DNA from 2 places in the Comamonas sp. 7D-2 genome. Region 2 is predicted to be linked to the other one. Evidence: riboswitches for the same ligand, from Rfam matches in the RefSeq annotation. Region 2 holds a riboswitch; the other holds the start of a gene.

Region 1 (8,691 bases), 100 kb from region 2:
GCTCGGCTTTGTTTGATTCTTCAGGCCATCTTCATGGCTGGAAAGCAAGCAAATCAACAGCTTGTATGTGTAAAGGTGTCTGCAAATGCCACCGGCTCGTCATCCTGAACCGGGGGTTCAGGTGGGCAAGAGCAACCTATCGTTGGGTTCATCTGACGCGAGACGATCACGCTCAATAGGTGATTTATCAAGCCCATGCTCGTTGAGCATTGGTTCAAGGAAATATAAAAACCGGCAGATTTGCAGACGGTTTTATTCTAACGGGTATTGGCAGTCGCGCGGAGGTCATGACTGCTTTGCTGCTGAGGTTACCCAATCAGAGCAGCCTGGCGTCAGCATCCAGTGCCTGATCGAGCTTGAGCACCAGTTGCTCGGCAAGCTCCTGCTGGCGCTGCAGCTCAGCCTGGGCGGCCTCATTGATCTCGTGGGGCGCGAACTGCTCCTGAGCATGCGCCTGCATTTCTGCCTGGGCGTTGGCCATAAGGGCTTGCTGGGCATCGCGGTCAAGCACGTCGAAAGCCATATTGAGGGCTGCCAGCACTGCCACGCGCTCGCGCGAGCGGACCTTGCCGCTGTCGCGGATGCGGGTCATGGCTTCATCCACGCGGCGAACGGCTTCCTGCACACGTTCTTCTTGACCATCGGGGCAGGTCAGCACATAGCTTTGCTGCATGATTTGCACATCGATCTGCTTCATGGGCGTCAGTGGCGGGTCTGGTGATGGAGGGTGACGACTGTCACTCTCCCTGGTTGGCGGGCAGGCGTTCGATCAAGGCATCGACGCGCGCACGTGCGGCCTGCAGGCGCAGACGCAGCAAATCGCGCTCTTGCGTCAGAGCGATGACCTGATCGGTGAGCAGGGTGTTGGTGCGCTGCAGTTCCTCGTGGCGCACCAGCAGACGCTCTACGCGCTCGGCAATGAGATCAAGAGAGGGCTGGGTGGTCATAGACTCTGCCATTGTAGGTCTTGCAGTCCGTGGGTGAGTATAAATGTGCAGGCAAATTCAGCAGTTTGCGCTGGAGCACAGGCTGCTGGACTGCCGCAATCGTAAAACTGCAATATTTCTCTCAAAATCGTAGCGTGCTGCACAAGTTCTGTGTACCTCAAGTGCATATTTAAGGTAAAAAATCGTCACCTGAGCCGCGCTCGGTTACTCCGAATGAAGGATTTGCGCCGCGTGGCGCTCATTACAATGGGCGCCTGTTGGTGCTCGAGGTCGCTTTTCTGTGGTCTCAGTTCAACGGGAAGCAGGGAGGTGCTGGCCAGACACACTGGCACACCGAACCTGCGCTGCCCCCGCAACGGTCGGCGAATGGAATGCTGCGGCATTCCACCTTTTTCCCCATGGCCACTGGCGCTGCGCGCTGGGAAGGCCGGCAAGAGGATGATTCGCCTAGCCCGGATACCGGCCAACATGGGTTGCCTGCATTCTGTGCAGGTATGTTTGCTCAATGTCGGCGGGTAGGCTGATGTGGGCGTATTCAAGTGTGCTTTCCATGAGTCCGCAATCTTCGTCCCTGCGCATGGCGCAGGTGGCTTCGCGCGCACGCGCATCGTTTGTTCTCCGTCCCACTCTTCTGGCATCTGCGTTGGCCGTGGCGTTTGCCGCACAGGCTCAATCAGCTGCACAGGCCGATGCGGTGCACATGAAAGAAACCGTGGTCACCGCCAATCGCATCGAGCAGCCTTTGTCCGATCTGGTGGCCGATATGTCGGTGGTGGGCCGTGAAACGATTGAAACTGCGGGTGCCGTGGGTGTGGCCGATGTGCTCTCGCGTCTGCCGGGTGTGCAGATGGTGCGCAACGGCGGCGCCGGCTCGACCACCAGCGTTTATCTGCGTGGTGCCGACACGCGTTTCACAGCCGTCTATATCGATGGTGTGCGAGTGGATTCGCAGTCCACGGGCGGAGCCTCCTGGCAGGACATCCCACTGGAAGCGATCGACCGAATTGAAGTGTTGCGTGGCCCGGCTGCGGCTGTTTACGGTTCTGACGCCATGGGCGGCGTGGTGCAGATCTTTACCAAAAAGGGTGAGGGCAAAGCCAAGCCCTATGTGGGCCTGGGCTGGGGCAGTCGTGGCACGGTGAAGGCGCAGACCGGCGTCAGCGGCGGTGTGGCCGGCTGGGATTACAGCCTTGGTGTTTCGCATGCCAGCAGCAACGGCTTCAATGCCAAGACCTCTGCGGGCTTCAATCCCGATGCCGATGGTTATCGCAGCAACGCCTTCAACGGGCGGGTGGGCTACCAGATCAACAGCAATCACCGTGTTGAAGCCACGGCTCTGACCAGCTATATGAACGCGGGTTATGACGCCCCTGTCTCCAAGGCCAGCCCCATGGCCGACGACCGCAGCATCTACAAGATGAATGCGGTAGGCCTGAACTGGCTGGCCAAGTGGAGCGATGTCTACAGTACGCGCCTGCAGTACACGCAGTCGCGCGATTTTTACCAGACCAAGCCCAGTGTCTATGAAACCGATACGCGTTTGCACAACTATCTGTTCCAGAACGAATGGCGGCTGGGAGCGCAGACCGTGACGGCTGCGCTGGAACGCCGCGAGGACAAGCTGGTCAACAACGGCCTGGATATCGGCAGCCGCAATCGCTCTCAGAACGCACTGGCGCTGGGCTATGGCCTGCATGCTGGCAAGCACACACTGCAGCTCAATGCCCGTCATGACCGCGACAGTGAATTTGGCGGCCACACAACGGGCAGCGCTGCATACGGCTATGAGTTTATGCCCAACTGGCGCGCAACCGCATCGGCCGGCACTGCCTTTCGTGCACCTACGCTCTATCAGCGCTTCAGCCAATATGGCGATGCCAGTCTGTCGCCGGAAAAAGGCCGCAATGTGGAACTGGGCCTGAAATGGGGCAAAGGCAGCGACAGCTTCTCGGCTACGCTTTATCGCAACAATGTCTCCAATCTCATCAACTATGTAGGCAATACCGGCTCCTGTGCGGGCAATACCGGCCCTTACGGCGGCTGCTATGCCAACGTGGCCAAGGCTCGTTACGAAGGCATCACCCTGGCCGCGACCACCCGTTTGGCCATGGTGAATCTGCAAGGTTCGGTGGACCTCCAGGATCCGCGCGATACCGATAAGGATCTGCAACTGGCTCGCCGCTCCAAGCGCTACGCCAATCTGTCTGCCGACACCACGCTGGCCGGCTGGAGGCTGGGTGCCGAAATGCAGGCTGCCGGAAAGCGCTTTGACGATGCCGCCAACAAGACCGTGCTGGGCGGTTACACGCTCTGGAATCTGAGTGCGCAAAAGCAGCTGACGCGTGAATGGAGCCTGGTGGCACGCGTCAACAACCTGGCCGACAAGCGCTATGAGCTGGCCCGAACCTATGCCACCGAAGGCCGCAGCGGCTATATCGGTGTGAAGTGGGAAGCCAGGTAAGAGGCCATGACAGTCATCGCAATGCATGAACCCGGCCTGCGTTGCCCGGCGTTGCTGATCAGTGCTCCGGCCTCCGGCCAGGGCAAGACCACCATCACGGCTGCCCTGGCTCGCCTGCATGCGCGCCAGGGACGCAAGGTGCGCGTATTCAAGTGCGGGCCGGATTTTCTGGACCCTTATTGGCACGAGCTGGCCAGCGGTTCGCCCGTGCATTCGGTGGATTTGTGGATGACGGGCGAGGGGGATGTGCGCCAGCGTCTGCATGAGGCGGCCCAGGAAGCAGATCTGATTCTTGTCGAAGGCGTGATGGGCTTGTTCGACGGCAATTTCAGCGCTGGCGATCTGGCGCTGCTGCTGGGTCTGCCTGTGCTGGCCGTGGTCGATGCCTCGGCCATGGCGGGCACTTTCGGGGCGCTGGCCTATGGCTTGCAGCATTACCGTGACGGTCTGCGCTGGGCCGGCATGCTGGCCAACCGCGTGGCCACGGCCCATCATGCCGATCTGCTCAGGCAAGGCCTGCGCGAACAGTCGCTGTGGCTGGGCGCCATGCCCGGTGTGCAACTGGGCGATGCAGCGGTCAAGGCCAAGTCTGCGGCGCTGCTGCCGGAGCGTCACCTGGGCCTGATCGCCGCCCACGAGCTTGGCGATGCCCTGCAGCGCCTGGATGCTGCGGCCGACGCCCTGGCCCAGACTCCCCTGGGGCAACGGGCCTGGAGCTCGGACGACGGTCAGCCCAGCTGGCAGGACTGGTGCGTGGACTTTGCAGCGCCGGACATGTCCGGCGATCAAGCTCGGGTGGAGCATTGGCTGAGCGGCCGCCGCATTGCCATTGCGCGCGATGCGGCGTTTTCCTTTATTTATCCCGCCAATCTGGACTGTCTGCGTGTCATGGGGGCCGAGTTGTGCTTTTTCTCGCCGCTGGCTGGCGATGCGCTGCCGCCCTGCGATGCGATCTGGCTGCCCGGCGGCTATCCGGAGCTGCATGCCCGGGCCCTGCATGAGAACCGGCAGTTGCGCGACGGCATTGCAGAGCATATGGCGCAGGGCAAGCCCGTCTGGGCCGAGTGCGGCGGCATGCTTGCCCTGTGTGATGGAGTAACTGCCCTGGACGGCAGCACCCAGCCCATGTGGGGGCTGCTGCCAGGTCAGGTTGTGATGCAGAGCCGGCTTGGCGGTCTGGGCATGCAGCAGCTGGCGCTCGATATGGGCTTGCTGCGCGGCCATACCTTTCACTACACAAGGCTGGAGACGGCCATGCCGGTGCTCACGCGCAGCAGCCGTCCCGGCGCAGCCGTACAGGCAGACCGTGGCGAGGCACTTTATCAATATGGCAGTGTGCGGGCCAGTTACTTTCATGCCTGGTTTCCGTCCTGCCCATCGGCTGTGGCGGCGCTTTTTGGCGCAACAATCGAAGACTGAACCTTTAGTCCATCACCATGAGCCCTGCAAGCACAGTCTCCTTCGTCATGCCGCGTACCCAGCTGATACTGGGCGGGCAGAAAAGCGGCAAATCCCGTCGTGCAGAGCTGCTGGCGCGCCAGTGGCTGCAGACGGATGCCGGGAATCAGGCTGCGCTGGTGGCGACCGGCCAGGCCTGGGATGCGGAAATGAGCGAGCGCATTGCGCGCCACCAGCGCGACCGCGCCGAGCGCGTGCCAGGCATGCTGACCATAGAGGAGCCTCGCGAGCTGGCCCAGGTGCTGGCCCAGCACGGCAGCCCGCAGCGGCTGCTGGTGATTGATTGCCTGACCTTGTGGCTGACAAACTGGCTGATGCCGGTGCAGACCGGGAACTCCGAAGACAGCCAATCTCCAGCTCCCGACTGGCAATCACAGCTAGCACTCTTTCTGAAAGCGCTTGATGAAGCAGCCGGCCCCGTCATTCTGGTCGGCAACGAAATCGGTCTGGGCGTGATTCCCATGGGGCGCGAAGTGCGCGCCTTTGTCGATGCGCTGGGCTTGCTAAATCAGCAGGCGGCAGCGCATTGTGAAAGTGTCACGCTGATGTGCGCCGGCTTGCCTCTGGCATTGAAAGGGCCGCAGGCATGAGGGCCACCGTAAAACAGTTTGCCGCTGCTGCGCTGCTTGTTTGCGGCCTGGCTGGGGCTTTGTCGGTGGCGGCGCAGTCCGTGCAGATCACCGATGCACGTGGCGCGCAGGTGCAATTGGCCAAACCGCCGCAGCGTATCGTCAGCCTGCTGCCCTCGCTCACCGAGAGCCTGTGCGCACTGGGCGGTTGCGAACGTCTGGTGGGGGTGGATCGCTATTCCAATTGGCCAGCCCATGTGAAGACCTTGCCCGTGGTGGGTGGCGGGCTGGATCCGAATATCGAGGCTATTGTGGCGCTAAAGCCAGATCTGGTGCTGGTTTCCATGGCATCACGGGCCATTGCGCGAATGGAGGCGCTGGGCCTCAAGGTGGTGGCGCTGGAGCCGCGCACCCACGAGGAAGCGCGTACCGTGATGCAGAAAATAGGTCAGCTGCTCGCCTTGCCGCCCACACAGGGCGCAGACCGCGTCTGGGCCGGAATCGAGGCCGACCTGAACAAGGCCGCTGCAAGCGTGCCCGAAGCCATGCGCGGTCAGCGTGTGTACTTTGAAGCCAGTCGCGGCCCGTATGCCGCCGGTGAAAAATCCTTTATCGGCCAGACACTGACGCGGCTGCATCTGCGCAACGTGGTCGACGCCAGGCAAGGGCCGTTTCCGCGCCTGAATCCCGAATATGTGGTCAAGCTGGATCCTGACATTCTGATGGCTGGCGAGCGAGCCTGGAAAACCGGTGTGCCGGAATACCCGGGCTGGGCCCAGATGCGGGTGGTGAAGCAGGGCGCGATCTGCGCCTTCACGCCCGAGCAATCCGACATTCTGGTGCGCCCAGGCCCCCGCATGGCCGAGGGGGCGCAAATCATTGCCCAGTGTCTGCAGCGTCTGGCGGCGAGGCAGGGCAATAGCCCATGAAGGCCTGCATCTCCAGTCGTCATCGCAGGGGGCAGCGCGGGCTGGCCGCTGCTTGGCTGCTGCTGTGGCTGACGCTGGCTGCTGCTTTGCTGGCGCTGCTGGGCGCGGGTATCGGCAGTACGGGTTTTGAGAGCGTACTCAATGCCCGCCAAGACCCGCTAGCCTGGCAGATCGTGATGGATATTCGCCTGCCACGCACGGCGGCGGCCTTGCTGGCCGGAGGCCTGCTGGGGCTGGCCGGAGCGGTGGCGCAGGGCGTGTTTCGCAACCCCCTGGCTGATCCTTATTTGCTGGGCAGTGCCTCGGGCGCATCGCTTGGGGTGGCGCTGGCCATGGCCGCCCTGGGTGTCTCTCCTTTCGCTTTGGCCGGCCTGGCGCGCTGGGGCGTGACGGGCGCGGCTTTTGCGGGTGCCGTGCTTGCCGTGGTGCTGACCCTGGTGCTGGCCAAGGGCGTGCAGAACACCATGCGCCTGCTGCTGGCCGGCGTGGTAGTGGGTGTGGTGCTGGGCGCCGCCGCATCGCTGGTGTTGCTGATGAACCCCGACATCATGCAGGCCATGCAGTCTTTCATGCTGGGCAGCACGGCGTTTGCGGGCTGGCCTGCCTGCAGGCTGATGCTGTGGGTGCTGTTGCCCACGCTGGTGCTGTCATGGAGCCTGAGCCGCGTGCTCGACGGGCTGGCACTCGGCGAGGCCACGGCCCATAGTCTGGGTCTGCAGCTGGCGCCGCTGCGCCTGCTGCTGATCGTGCTGCTGGCGCTGGCCACGGGCACCGCCGTGGCGCAGACCGGTTTGATCGCTTTTGTAGGCCTGGCTGCGCCCCATCTGGTGCGTTCCATGGTGCGCGCGCTGCACCGCTGGCTGCTGGTGCTCAGCAGTCTGATGGGGGCGGTGCTGCTGCTGGCCGCCGACCTGCTGGCGCGATGGTTGATTGCGCCTCAGGAACTGCCGGTGGGCGTGCTCACCGCCGTGCTGGGCGGCAGCTATCTGCTCTGGCTGATGCACAAGCGTGGCGCCATGCCGTCTGGAGAGGGCTCATGAGCAGCAATATCGAGACCGGAATCGCGTTGGCGACCGAGACTCTGAGCGTGCAGCTGGGCGAGCGCGAGGTGCTGCGTCAGATCAGCCTGCGCATTCCCCAGGGCCGCTGGACGGCCATCGTTGGCCCCAATGGCGCGGGTAAATCCACGCTGCTGCGCGCCATGGCAGGCATGCGTGCCGCCAACCAGCGGCAAGGCGGCGCGGTGCTTTTGCAGGGCCGTGAGCTGGGCGACTGGAATGGCCGCGAGCGTGCCAAGGCCCTGGCCTGGCTGGGCCAGAATCAGCCTGTTGCGGCCGATATGGCCGTGTATGACGTGGTCATGCTGGGGCGTTTGCCCCACCAGGGTTGGCTGGCTCCGGCCTCGAACGCCGACCGGCAGGCCGTGGAGCAGGCGCTGCGCCAGACCCATGCCTGGGACTGGCGCCAGCGCAGCATAGGCCAGCTATCGGGAGGTGAACGTCAGCGCGTGCTGCTGGCAAGGGCCCTGGCCGTGCAGGCACGGACTCTGCTGATGGATGAGCCACTGGCCAATCTTGACCCGCCGCACCAGACCGACTGGATGCTGGCGGCCCGCAGTCTGGTGCAGCAAGGCGCGACCCTGGTCAGCGTGCTGCACGAGTTGTCCTTCGCCTTGCTGGCTGACGAAATGGTCGTCATGCAGGCCGGCCGTATCACCCACCAGGGCGCTTGCAGCGATCCCGCCACCCATGCCGCGCTGGAGTCCGTGTTTGACCGGCGCATACAGGTGCGCGAACTCGATGGCCTGTGGCTGGCCTTGCCGCGCCTGAGCTGAGTCCGGCTGAAATTCTTGATTTTTTGCCCTTTAGCCCTTGATAGACAAGCGAGATTAGCTATGAATATTGAAACTCCTCCCACCGAGAAGCCTTACGAAAAGCCCGAGGGCGAACGCCGCGGTCTGATCATCGTCAACACCGGCAATGGCAAGGGCAAGAGCACGGCCGCCTTTGGTCTGGCCTTCCGAGCCACGGGGCGGGGAAAGGCCGTCAAGGTCTATCAGTTCATGAAGGTGCCAACGGCCCGCTTTGGCGAGCACCGCCTGGCCGAGCAGGTCGGTCTGCCCATTGAAGGACTGGGCGATGGCTTCAGTTGGAAGAGCAAGGATCTCGATCACTCCGCCCAGCTGGCGCGTGACGGCTGGGAAAAGGCCAAGGCCGATATTCTCTCGGGCGAGCTGTTTCTGGTCGTGCTCGACGAGATCACCTATCCGTTGATCTACGGCTGGCTGCCGCTGCAGGAGGTGCTGGACACGCTCAAGGCGCGTCCCA
Region 2 (8,691 bases):
TAAAAGTGTCTTAACTCAAGAAAATACAAGCGCAGGCAGCTACTGATATCAAAGCGATGCATGGCACTTAGAACGTGAACTCGGCCGTGAGATCGACGCGCCGCCCCTCACCCGGGTAAGCCTGTGACGCCCTGGCGCTGGAGACGGCCGAGTAGGTGTAGAGCTTGTCCGTCAGGTTGCGCAGCGTCAGGCGATAGGTGCTGTGCGGCTGGGGACGCCAGCTCAGTGCTGCATCCCAGACGGTGTAGCCGCCGCTGCGCGCGGTGTTGGCGTTGTCCGCAAAGCGGCTGCCCACTGCACGTGCGCCCAGCGATGCCTGCCAGCGGCCCAGGGTGCTGTGGGTGGTGTAGTGGGCCCACAGATTGGCGGTGTTGCGCGCCACATTGGTGGGACGCTTGCCGGAGCGGTCGGCGCCACCAGCTTCGATCAGTTGGTCATACTTGGCGTCGACAAAGGCGTAATTACCCTCAAGGCGCCAGTTGGGCGACAGGCGCATCACCGCGCTCAGCTCCAGCCCCTGCGAGCTTTGCTTGCCGCCTTGCACGGACAGCAAAGCGTTGTTCGGGTCGCGCGTGATGATGTCTTTCTTCTCGATGCGATAGGCGGCGGCCGTCCATTCGCCCTGGCCCTGGGCGAACTGCTGCTTCAGGCCCAGCTCGATCTGGCGTGCCGTGGTCAGCTTGAAGGGGCTGTTGCCCAGGTTCAGGGTCAGCACATTGGTGACTGGGTCATGGCCTTGGGATAGCTGGCCGTAGAGGCTGGTCTGGGCACTGAGCTTGTGCGTCAGACCCAGGCGCCAGGCCGTTCCGCTCAGACGTTTGTCGAAGGAGCCGCTGCCCACCAGGTCATTGCGCTCAAAGTCCGTGAGGGCGCGGCGTATGCCGGCCAGCAGCAGCCATTTGTCGGTCAGCGTCCAGGCATCCTCGGCATAGAAGTCATGCGTGGTGGCCTGAGTGCGGTAACTTGGCAGCATGGGCGAGGTATTGGGCCAGTAGCCCAGCGAGGGCTCGTTCACGCCGATGGTCGCGCTGCCCGCATAGTCGTTGCGGGCAAAGTTGAACCGGGCGCGGCTTACCTCCCAGCCCGCTACTACTTTGTGTGCTCCGGCCTGGATGGTGGTTTCCAGCCGATTGCCGGTCTGGGCCAGATCGTGGGCCAGCTCCAGATAGTCACCCAGCGTCACTTGCTGCTTGCTGGGGTTGTAGCTATAGGCTTCGATGTTGCGCCAGTAGCGATCGGCCTTGAAATGGTAGAGCTCGTTGCTCACGCTCAGCCAGTCGTTGACCTGGTACTGGGCACGGGCGCGCACGCGCTTGTCCTTGATGCGGATATCGCTGTCAGCGGTGTTGAAGTTGCGTCCCAGCAGCTCGGGCACGATGGCACCGTTCACGGTGGGCGTGCCGAAATAGCGTGCAGGTTTTTCGTCGCTGACATCGGCCAGCAGTTCCATGCGCAGGGCCGCCGTGGGCTGCCAGCGCAGCGTGCTCATCAGCTTGCCGCCGCTGGCGCGGCTCATGTCGTGCTCGCCATTGGTGTGGTGGCCATAGGCATCCAGGCGGTAGCTCAGCGTGTCGCTCAGCGCGCCGCCCATGCCCAGACCAAGCTTGGCCGTACCGTGCGAGCCGGCCCCGACCAGTACTTCGCGCACCGTCTCCTTGCTGGGCTGCTTGCGCACCACATTGGCCGTGGCGCCCACGGTACCCGTGCCATAGACGATGGAGGCAGGGCCGCGCAGCACTTCCACGCGCTCATAGCCCCAGCTGTTGGCAGGGTAGGGCGTGGTCGACGAGGCCACGCTCAGGCGCACGCCGTCTTCGGCGATGCCCACCGAGTTGGTGCCGGTGAAGCCGCGCGTGCTGAAGGACAGGCTGCTGTAGCTGGTGGCAGACAGTGGCGTCATGCCCACGGTGCGGCCGATGATGTCGGCCATGCGGCTGTCACCGCGCTCCTGCCAGGTCTGCTCGTCCACATAGTCGAGGCTGGCGGGCAGGTCGCGGGTGGCGATGCCGGTCCGGCTGCCCGATGTTGTTGGCTGCGACAGACCCAGTCCGCCAGGGGCGTTGTCCGTGACCTGTACGGTGGGCAGTTGTGCTGCCGAGGAGAAAGTGGAGGGGCTTGAGCTGTTGGCCGAAGGTTCTGCGGCCAAGGTCAAGGCAGGTGCCAGGCCGATCAGGGCAGCAGGCAGGGCGAAAGATTTCATGTCGTCAGCGAGAACTGACCAGCCTGCATGCATGTGACGAGACATGACCGGTGTCCGGAGTGCGCCTGGTTGTGCGCGCCTGTCGCCGATCAGTTGCCGTCACGCTGCTCCCCGCAGACGGTCGTTGCAAATGCCGACTGCCGGAGTTGCACCCGGACGGTCAGCGCTTAACAGGCCGGTATCCGGGCTGGCAGATTGCGCGAGGCATGCCACTTCGTCTTCCCAGCGCTGCCGCGCACCTCTTGAAGAGGTCACGTAGAACGCCAGTGACTGGTTCTTGCTGGTGCAAAAGCCGTGAAGTGGATTGATCTGCTTACCGTTGCGGGGGCAGCCAAGGCTTTGAACCTTGTTCCCGTTTAACCCGATGAAACATCGGGCACCTGCTACGTTGAACAAGCTTGGCAGACCGCAGTCTGAAAGATCGTTCGCTAAAAATTATATAGCAGCAGCCATCGGCAGTGACTACGAGGCGGGATCCATGGCGACAAGGAAAGACACAGGGCCAGCATCGGCATCGCGGCAGGCATGCCAATTGCCGTCAAACATCTGGCGCAGTAGAAAAACAGCCATGGCTGTTTTTTGAGTGAATTCAGTCAAAACTGAGCTGATATTTGTGCATAAAAATAGAGGCTGAGACAGCCCCTGATTTTGAGGACACCATGAGCATCTGGTCCATCGACGCACAGACCGTCACCCACAGCATTCAGCTCGCTGTTGCGCCGGTTTTTTTTCTGACTGCCGTGGCCGGCATGATTGGCTCCGTAGCGGGGCGGCTGGCCCGCATCATTGACCGCGCCCGCAAGCTGGAGGAAAGCCTGCGCACCCTGGACGATCACGATCTGATCGCCCGCCATCTCAAGGAGCTGCATTTTCTGCGCGAGCGCGGGCGGCTAGCCAACGTCTCCATCGCGCTGCTGACGCTGTGCGGCATGTGCATAGGGCTGACCATTGTGCTGCTGTTCGTGGGCCAGGCCTACGGCGTCAGCGGACACGGCTATGCCGTTTTCAGCTTTCTGCTGGGGGTGCTGGCCTTTGTGCTGGCTCTATGCTGCTTCCTCTGGGAGACCATCATGGCGACACGCATTCTGGACTTTCATATGCTCACCCAGGCCAGGGCGGCCGTGCGCCATGTGGAGTCCGAGCATCGCCCCTGATTGCGCTGCGAGACATGTTTTTCCTGCCTCTGATCCTGGTGCCCATCGTCTTCCTGATGGCACTTGCTCGCCTCTATCAGATTCCCGTGCAGCTGCGTTCGGGCCGGTTGCTGCTGGTCGAGCGCGGCAGACTGCTCTTGCGTCTGGCCACCTTGCTGGCCTATGCCGGCCTGCTGGCAGGTAGCGGGGCATTGCTTGCGGTCTTGGTGTATGCAAGCTTTTTCGCGGCCGACCGATGGTCGGCCTATCTGCATCTGGCCCCTTATCTGGCGCTTTATCCCTTTCTCTACCTGGCGGCTGCCTGGGTGTTCTATTACGGCCTGAAAAAGTCTTCAGCAGACTGAGCTAGTCCTTCATGGGCTCCAGCCAGGCAGCTGCGGCATGGATGATGCAGTCGGTCAGGCGTTGCAGGCTGGCCTGAGCATTGCGGGTATGGGCCCAGTACATAGGGATGTGGAGATCTCTGCCCGGAAGCAGTTCCGTCAAATCGCCACTGGCCAGCTGCGGGGTGATCAGCTGTGCCGGGTGCATGCCCCAGCCCATGCCCAGTTCCACGGCACGGGTGTAGCCCTGGTTGGAGGGCAGAAAGTGACGCGCGTTGTTGCGCCGTCCGTCCAGCCCCAGGCCGTGCAGCCATTGGTCCTGCAGGCTGTCCTTGCGGCCGTAGTACATCATTGGCGCCTTGGCCAGCATCTGGGCCAGTTCCCGGTCTGATTCGGCCTGGGCCAGGTGGCGCTGCACAAACTCCGGGCTGGCCACGGCGATATAGCGCATGCGGCCCAGGGGCCAGGTGTTGCAGCCAGCAATCGCAGAGCCCGTGGCCGTGACGGCGGCCATGACTTCGCCTTCCTTGATGCGTTTGGCCGTGTGGTCCTGGTCGTCAATGCTGATGTCCAGCAGCTCGTTGCCATCCTGCGTGAAGGCCGCCATGGCATCCATGAACCAGGTCGACAGGGAGTCTGCATTGACAGCCAGCTTCAGCGTGGGCAAGGCGGTCTGTCCTTCGGGGACCAGCTCGGGGTTCTTGCGGCGCAAATCGTTTTCCAGCAGCGCCACCTGCTCCACATGCAGGCACAGGCGTCGGCCGGCCTCCGTGCCGGTGCAAGGCGTGCCGCGCAGCACCAGCACCTGTCCCACGCGTTCCTCGAGCAGCTTGATGCGCTGGGAGATGGCGGAGGGGGTTACATGCAGCTTGCGCGCCGCACGCTCGAAGCTTCCCTCGCGCAATACGGCGGCAAGCGCTTCCAGTCCCGCGTAGTCCAACATTAGAAATTCTTCATTGAATTGAGTAAATGTAATTTTACTTAATTGCTTCGCAGAGCAAGAATCCGGGCCGGTTTGGAGGAGTCAGCGGCTCATGGACATGACAACTAATTTTTATTCCGCCTGGATTGCAGGCTTTACGGTGTGCGCTTCGCTCATTGTTTCCATAGGTGCCCAGAACCTGTATGTGCTGCGTCAGGCAGTGCATGGCGAACATGTGAAGGCCTGCGTGGCTCTGTGTGTGCTCAGCGACGGGCTGCTGGTTGCACTGGGGGTGGCCGGCATGGCGCAGATGCTGGCCAGCTATCCGGCATTGGCCCAGTATCTGACGCTGGGTGGCGCCGCATTCTTGCTGGCCTATGGCCTTTTCGCCTTGCGGCGCATGTGGCTGGCCCCGGATGCCGCCATGGAGGCCGGCGAGCGCAGGGCTGCACCACGCGGAATGATGAGCGTGCTGGCTGCACTGGCAGCCATCACTTTGCTCAATCCTCATGTGTACCTGGATACGGTCTTGCTGATGGGCTCGATTGGCGCCCAGCAGGAGGGTGCGGGCCGCTGGTCCTACGTGATGGGTGCGGCCTCGGCTAGCTGCCTCTGGTTTGTGCTGCTGGCGATGGCGGGGCGCCGTCTCAAGCACTTGTTTGCCAACCCCGGTGCCTGGCGCGTCATGGACGGTATCACCGGTGTGATGATGCTGTGTCTGGCCTGGTGGGTGGCAAACAGCGCTTTGGGAATGGAGATTTGAGTCTCAAGTTGCGCCAGCGCCATTCATCGCAGGCTCTTTCACACCCCCACATCGGGTTTCAAGCCTCTGCGGCTTGTTCCCACAGACCCACGGCTTCGATGAGGTTCCAGCTATTGCATTCAATGCGGTAGTGGCCTGTGGCTCCGGTCTTCTGGCTCTGGCCCTCGATTACCACAATATGCCTGCCATGGCGCTGGGCTTCGGAGAGCGGGCGGATTTTGTCGTAGTTGTGCCTCTCGGCAATGTCGCCACGAAAGGCAATCGTCACTTGCTCGCGCCGGGGGAAGTAGTCCTTGGCATATTTGTCCAGAGTGCGATCGGCAACCAGCGTGGCCATATCGGGCGAGGTGGCGGAAGAAGCGTTCATCGTGTCTCCTCAAGAGTGGACTCTTGTTTGTGTGCGGAATCTGAGCCGGTTTATGACGCAATTGTTGCATTTTGTTTCCGGTGGCGCCAGTGCCAATCTCCATGGCAGATGGCAGACCTCGTCCTGCATCAACTCCGGCCGGGCGGTCGCACGGCGGAACCGCCTTACGGCGCAGACAGCGGCAGCTGCAGACCTGTCTTGATGCGCTCCAGCGCGATCGAGGTGCTGTAGCGGCGAATGTTCTCGTCCCCTTCGAACAGGCGTTTGCAGATGGCCTGGTAATCATCCATGTCGGTTGCCGTGACGACCAGGATGTAGTCGGTTTCGCCCGTCACATAGAAGCACTGCTGCACAGCCGCTTCGTCGGCGATACGCGCCCTGAAGCCGCGCGACAGATCCGGCCTGTCATTGACCAACTGCACGGTGATGACCGCAGTCAGCGTGCGGCCCACCTTGACGGGCTCCAGCACGGCCACATTGGCGGCAATCACCCCGGTTTCCTGCAATCGTTTGATGCGCCGCTGCACGGCTGGGGCCGAGAGGTTGATGTGCTCAGCAATCAGACGCTGCGGCATGAGGTTGTCACGCTGGAGCAGGGCAAGAATCGCGTGGTCAAAGGAGTCCAGGTCGGCAGCAGGCATGGTGTTGGATGGGTTGAGAGCGAAACTTGCAGATTCAGGGCTGAAAACGAGCAAATTTCGCGGGTGACATGCAATATCGTACCCACCTATGTCAAAAAACAGCTGGAATCATTGGTGGCCCGTGTTGGCCGTATTGGGCTCGGTCACTGCACTCGGGTTGGGGACTTCGCTGGCCAAGCAGCTGTTTCCCTTGATTGGTGCCCAGGGTACATCGGCACTGCGAGTGGGTTTTGCCGCGTTGATTCTGGTGTGCGTCTGGCGGCCCTGGCGCTGGTCGCTCAACCGTCAGCAGGCACTGGCTCTGCTGGTTTTCGGCATGGCACTGGGCGGCATGAATCTGATGTTCTACATGGCGCTGCGCGATATTCCGTTTGGCCTGGCCGTGGCCATCGAGTTTTCAGGACCGCTGGCCGTGGCCATCTACTACTCACGCCGCGCGCTGGACTTCATCTGGCTGGCGCTGGCGGTTGTCGGCCTGGCCTTGATTCTTCCTCTGGGTGGCAGTGCTTCGGGCCTCCACCTGTCCCCGGTGGGTATTGCCTGCGCACTCGGAGCCGCCATCTGCTGGGCCTCCTACATCGTGCTGGGGCGCAGGCTGGGCCATATCCCCAGCGGCCAGGCCGTCTCCCTGGGCTTGCTGTGCGCGGCGTTGGTGGTGGTGCCGTTTGGTGTGGCAGAGGCTGGAGTCAAGTTGCTGACGCCGTCGATTCTGCTGTTCGGGCTGATGGTGGCGGCCATCTCCAGTGCCTTGCCTTATTCACTGGAAATGCTGGCTCTGCGCCGTCTGCCGCCTGCCACCTTCGGCATCGCGCTGGCGACCGAGCCGGCCATTGCAGCACTGATGGGCATGCTGCTGCTCAGCGAGAACCTGACGGCCACGCAGTGGACCGCCATTGCCTGCATCATGGCTGCGGCCATGGGCAGCGCCGTGACGCGCGCAGGTACCAAATCGCCCGTGGTGGATGCTTCGGCAGCCACTTCCGGATGAATACCCATGCTATGAAAAGAGATGCTGCTAGCGCTTGCTCATCAATGCTTTGCCGAAATATTTCTAGTGAATAACCCTTGGAATTTAAGCAGCAAGCTCTGTTTTCTGTAGCTGCAATAGTTCGAAACGCTGCTTGTGCAGCGTTTTTTGTTGCCACCCAGATTGCCTGTAAAGCGATGTTCCGATCAGTTTTTCGAGTCGTCGAAATCTTGAATGATGGCAGATAGATAGGGGCTTTATTGCTTCCATGAGGACAGACTTCTATGCTCATTTCGAGTCATATTTTTTGACCGATTTTTGCGCTATCCGGTTTGCGGTTTTGGCTGTCGTGGCTACTGCGTATTTGTAGGAATCTCGGTCTATTCAAATTAGGAGCGAGGTGCTACAACGGACGCACACGGTAACGAATGCCTTGCAACTTTGCGGCACTGATTCGAGCCCTGGTGCCGCCACGGGAGGTCATATGGATGTCATCAGCAATTCCGCAGCACGCTACGTTCGCCTGCGTGAAGAAGAAATGTCGCTGGACGAGTACCTTAGCCTTTGCCAGCGTGATCCCATGGCCTACGCCGGAGCCTCACAGCGCATGCTGTCCGTCATCGGCGAACCCGAAATGGTGGATACCCGCAACGATCCCGTGCTGTCGCGTCTGTTTGCCAACAAGGTCATTCGTCGCTATCCCGCATTCTCTGAGTTCTACGGCATGGAAGATGCCATCGAGCAGGTGGTGAGCTTCTTTCGTCATGCGGCCCAGGGTCTGGAGGAACGCAAACAGATTCTCTATCTGCTGGGACCGGTGGGCGGCGGTAAGAGCTCGATTGCAGAGCGTCTCAAATACCTGATGCAAAAGGCACCGTTCTACGCGCTCAAGGGATCGCCTGTGAACGAGTCGCCGCTGGGTTTGTTCGACCCCGTGGAAGACGGTCCGGTGCTGGAAGATGAGTTCGGCATTCCGCGTCGCAGTCTGCAGCATGTGCTCTCGCCCTGGGCCGTGAAGCGGCTGGAGGAGTTCGGCGGAGACATTCGCCAGTTCCGAGTGGTCAAACGCTACCCCAGCATTCTCAAGCAGATAGGCATTGCCAAGACCGAGCCCGGCGATGAGAACAACCAGGATATTTCCAGCCTGGTGGGCAAGGTGGACATCCGCAAGCTGGAAAACTTTTCGCAAGACGACACCGACGCCTACAGCTACTCCGGCGGCCTGTGCCTGGCCAATCAGGGTCTGCTGGAGTTCGTGGAAATGTTCAAGGCTCCGATCAAGGTGCTGCACCCCTTGCTGACGGCCACGCAGGAAGGCAATTACAAGGGCACGGAAGGCTTTGGCGCGATTCCG

The links. Region 2 has a riboswitch for cobalamin ahead of MPZ60_RS10625 (TonB-dependent siderophore receptor). Riboswitches for the same ligand answer to the same signal wherever they lie in the genome.
Region 1: it holds a riboswitch for cobalamin, as region 2 does, so the genes downstream of both, MPZ60_RS10140 (TonB-dependent receptor domain-containing protein) here and MPZ60_RS10625 (TonB-dependent siderophore receptor) in region 2, are expected to answer to the same signal.

What each region holds. Positions count from the first base shown of each region.
Region 1 covers NZ_CP094238.1:2,193,710-2,202,400, forward strand. Annotated here, with positions in the region: gene MPZ60_RS10130 (cell division protein ZapA) at 317-697, opposite strand; gene MPZ60_RS10135 (hypothetical protein) at 738-947, opposite strand; cobalamin riboswitch at 1,189-1,430, shown strand; gene MPZ60_RS10140 (TonB-dependent receptor domain-containing protein) at 1,498-3,408, shown strand; gene MPZ60_RS10145 (cobyrinate a,c-diamide synthase) at 3,415-4,827, shown strand; gene MPZ60_RS10150 (bifunctional adenosylcobinamide kinase/adenosylcobinamide-phosphate guanylyltransferase) at 4,875-5,456, shown strand; gene MPZ60_RS10155 (ABC transporter substrate-binding protein) at 5,453-6,364, shown strand; gene MPZ60_RS10160 (iron ABC transporter permease) at 6,361-7,404, shown strand; gene MPZ60_RS10165 (ABC transporter ATP-binding protein) at 7,401-8,198, shown strand; gene cobO (cob(I)yrinic acid a,c-diamide adenosyltransferase) at 8,259-8,691, shown strand, end outside.
Region 2 covers NZ_CP094238.1:2,296,585-2,305,275, forward strand. Annotated here, with positions in the region: gene MPZ60_RS10625 (TonB-dependent siderophore receptor) at 68-2,200, opposite strand; cobalamin riboswitch at 2,356-2,599, opposite strand; gene MPZ60_RS10630 (DUF2721 domain-containing protein) at 2,860-3,354, shown strand; gene MPZ60_RS10635 (hypothetical protein) at 3,369-3,698, shown strand; gene MPZ60_RS10640 (HTH-type transcriptional regulator ArgP) at 3,700-4,620, opposite strand; gene MPZ60_RS10645 (LysE/ArgO family amino acid transporter) at 4,712-5,362, shown strand; gene MPZ60_RS10650 (hypothetical protein) at 5,421-5,729, opposite strand; gene MPZ60_RS10655 (Lrp/AsnC family transcriptional regulator) at 5,894-6,370, opposite strand; gene MPZ60_RS10660 (EamA family transporter) at 6,459-7,358, shown strand; gene MPZ60_RS10665 (PrkA family serine protein kinase) at 7,822-8,691, shown strand, end outside.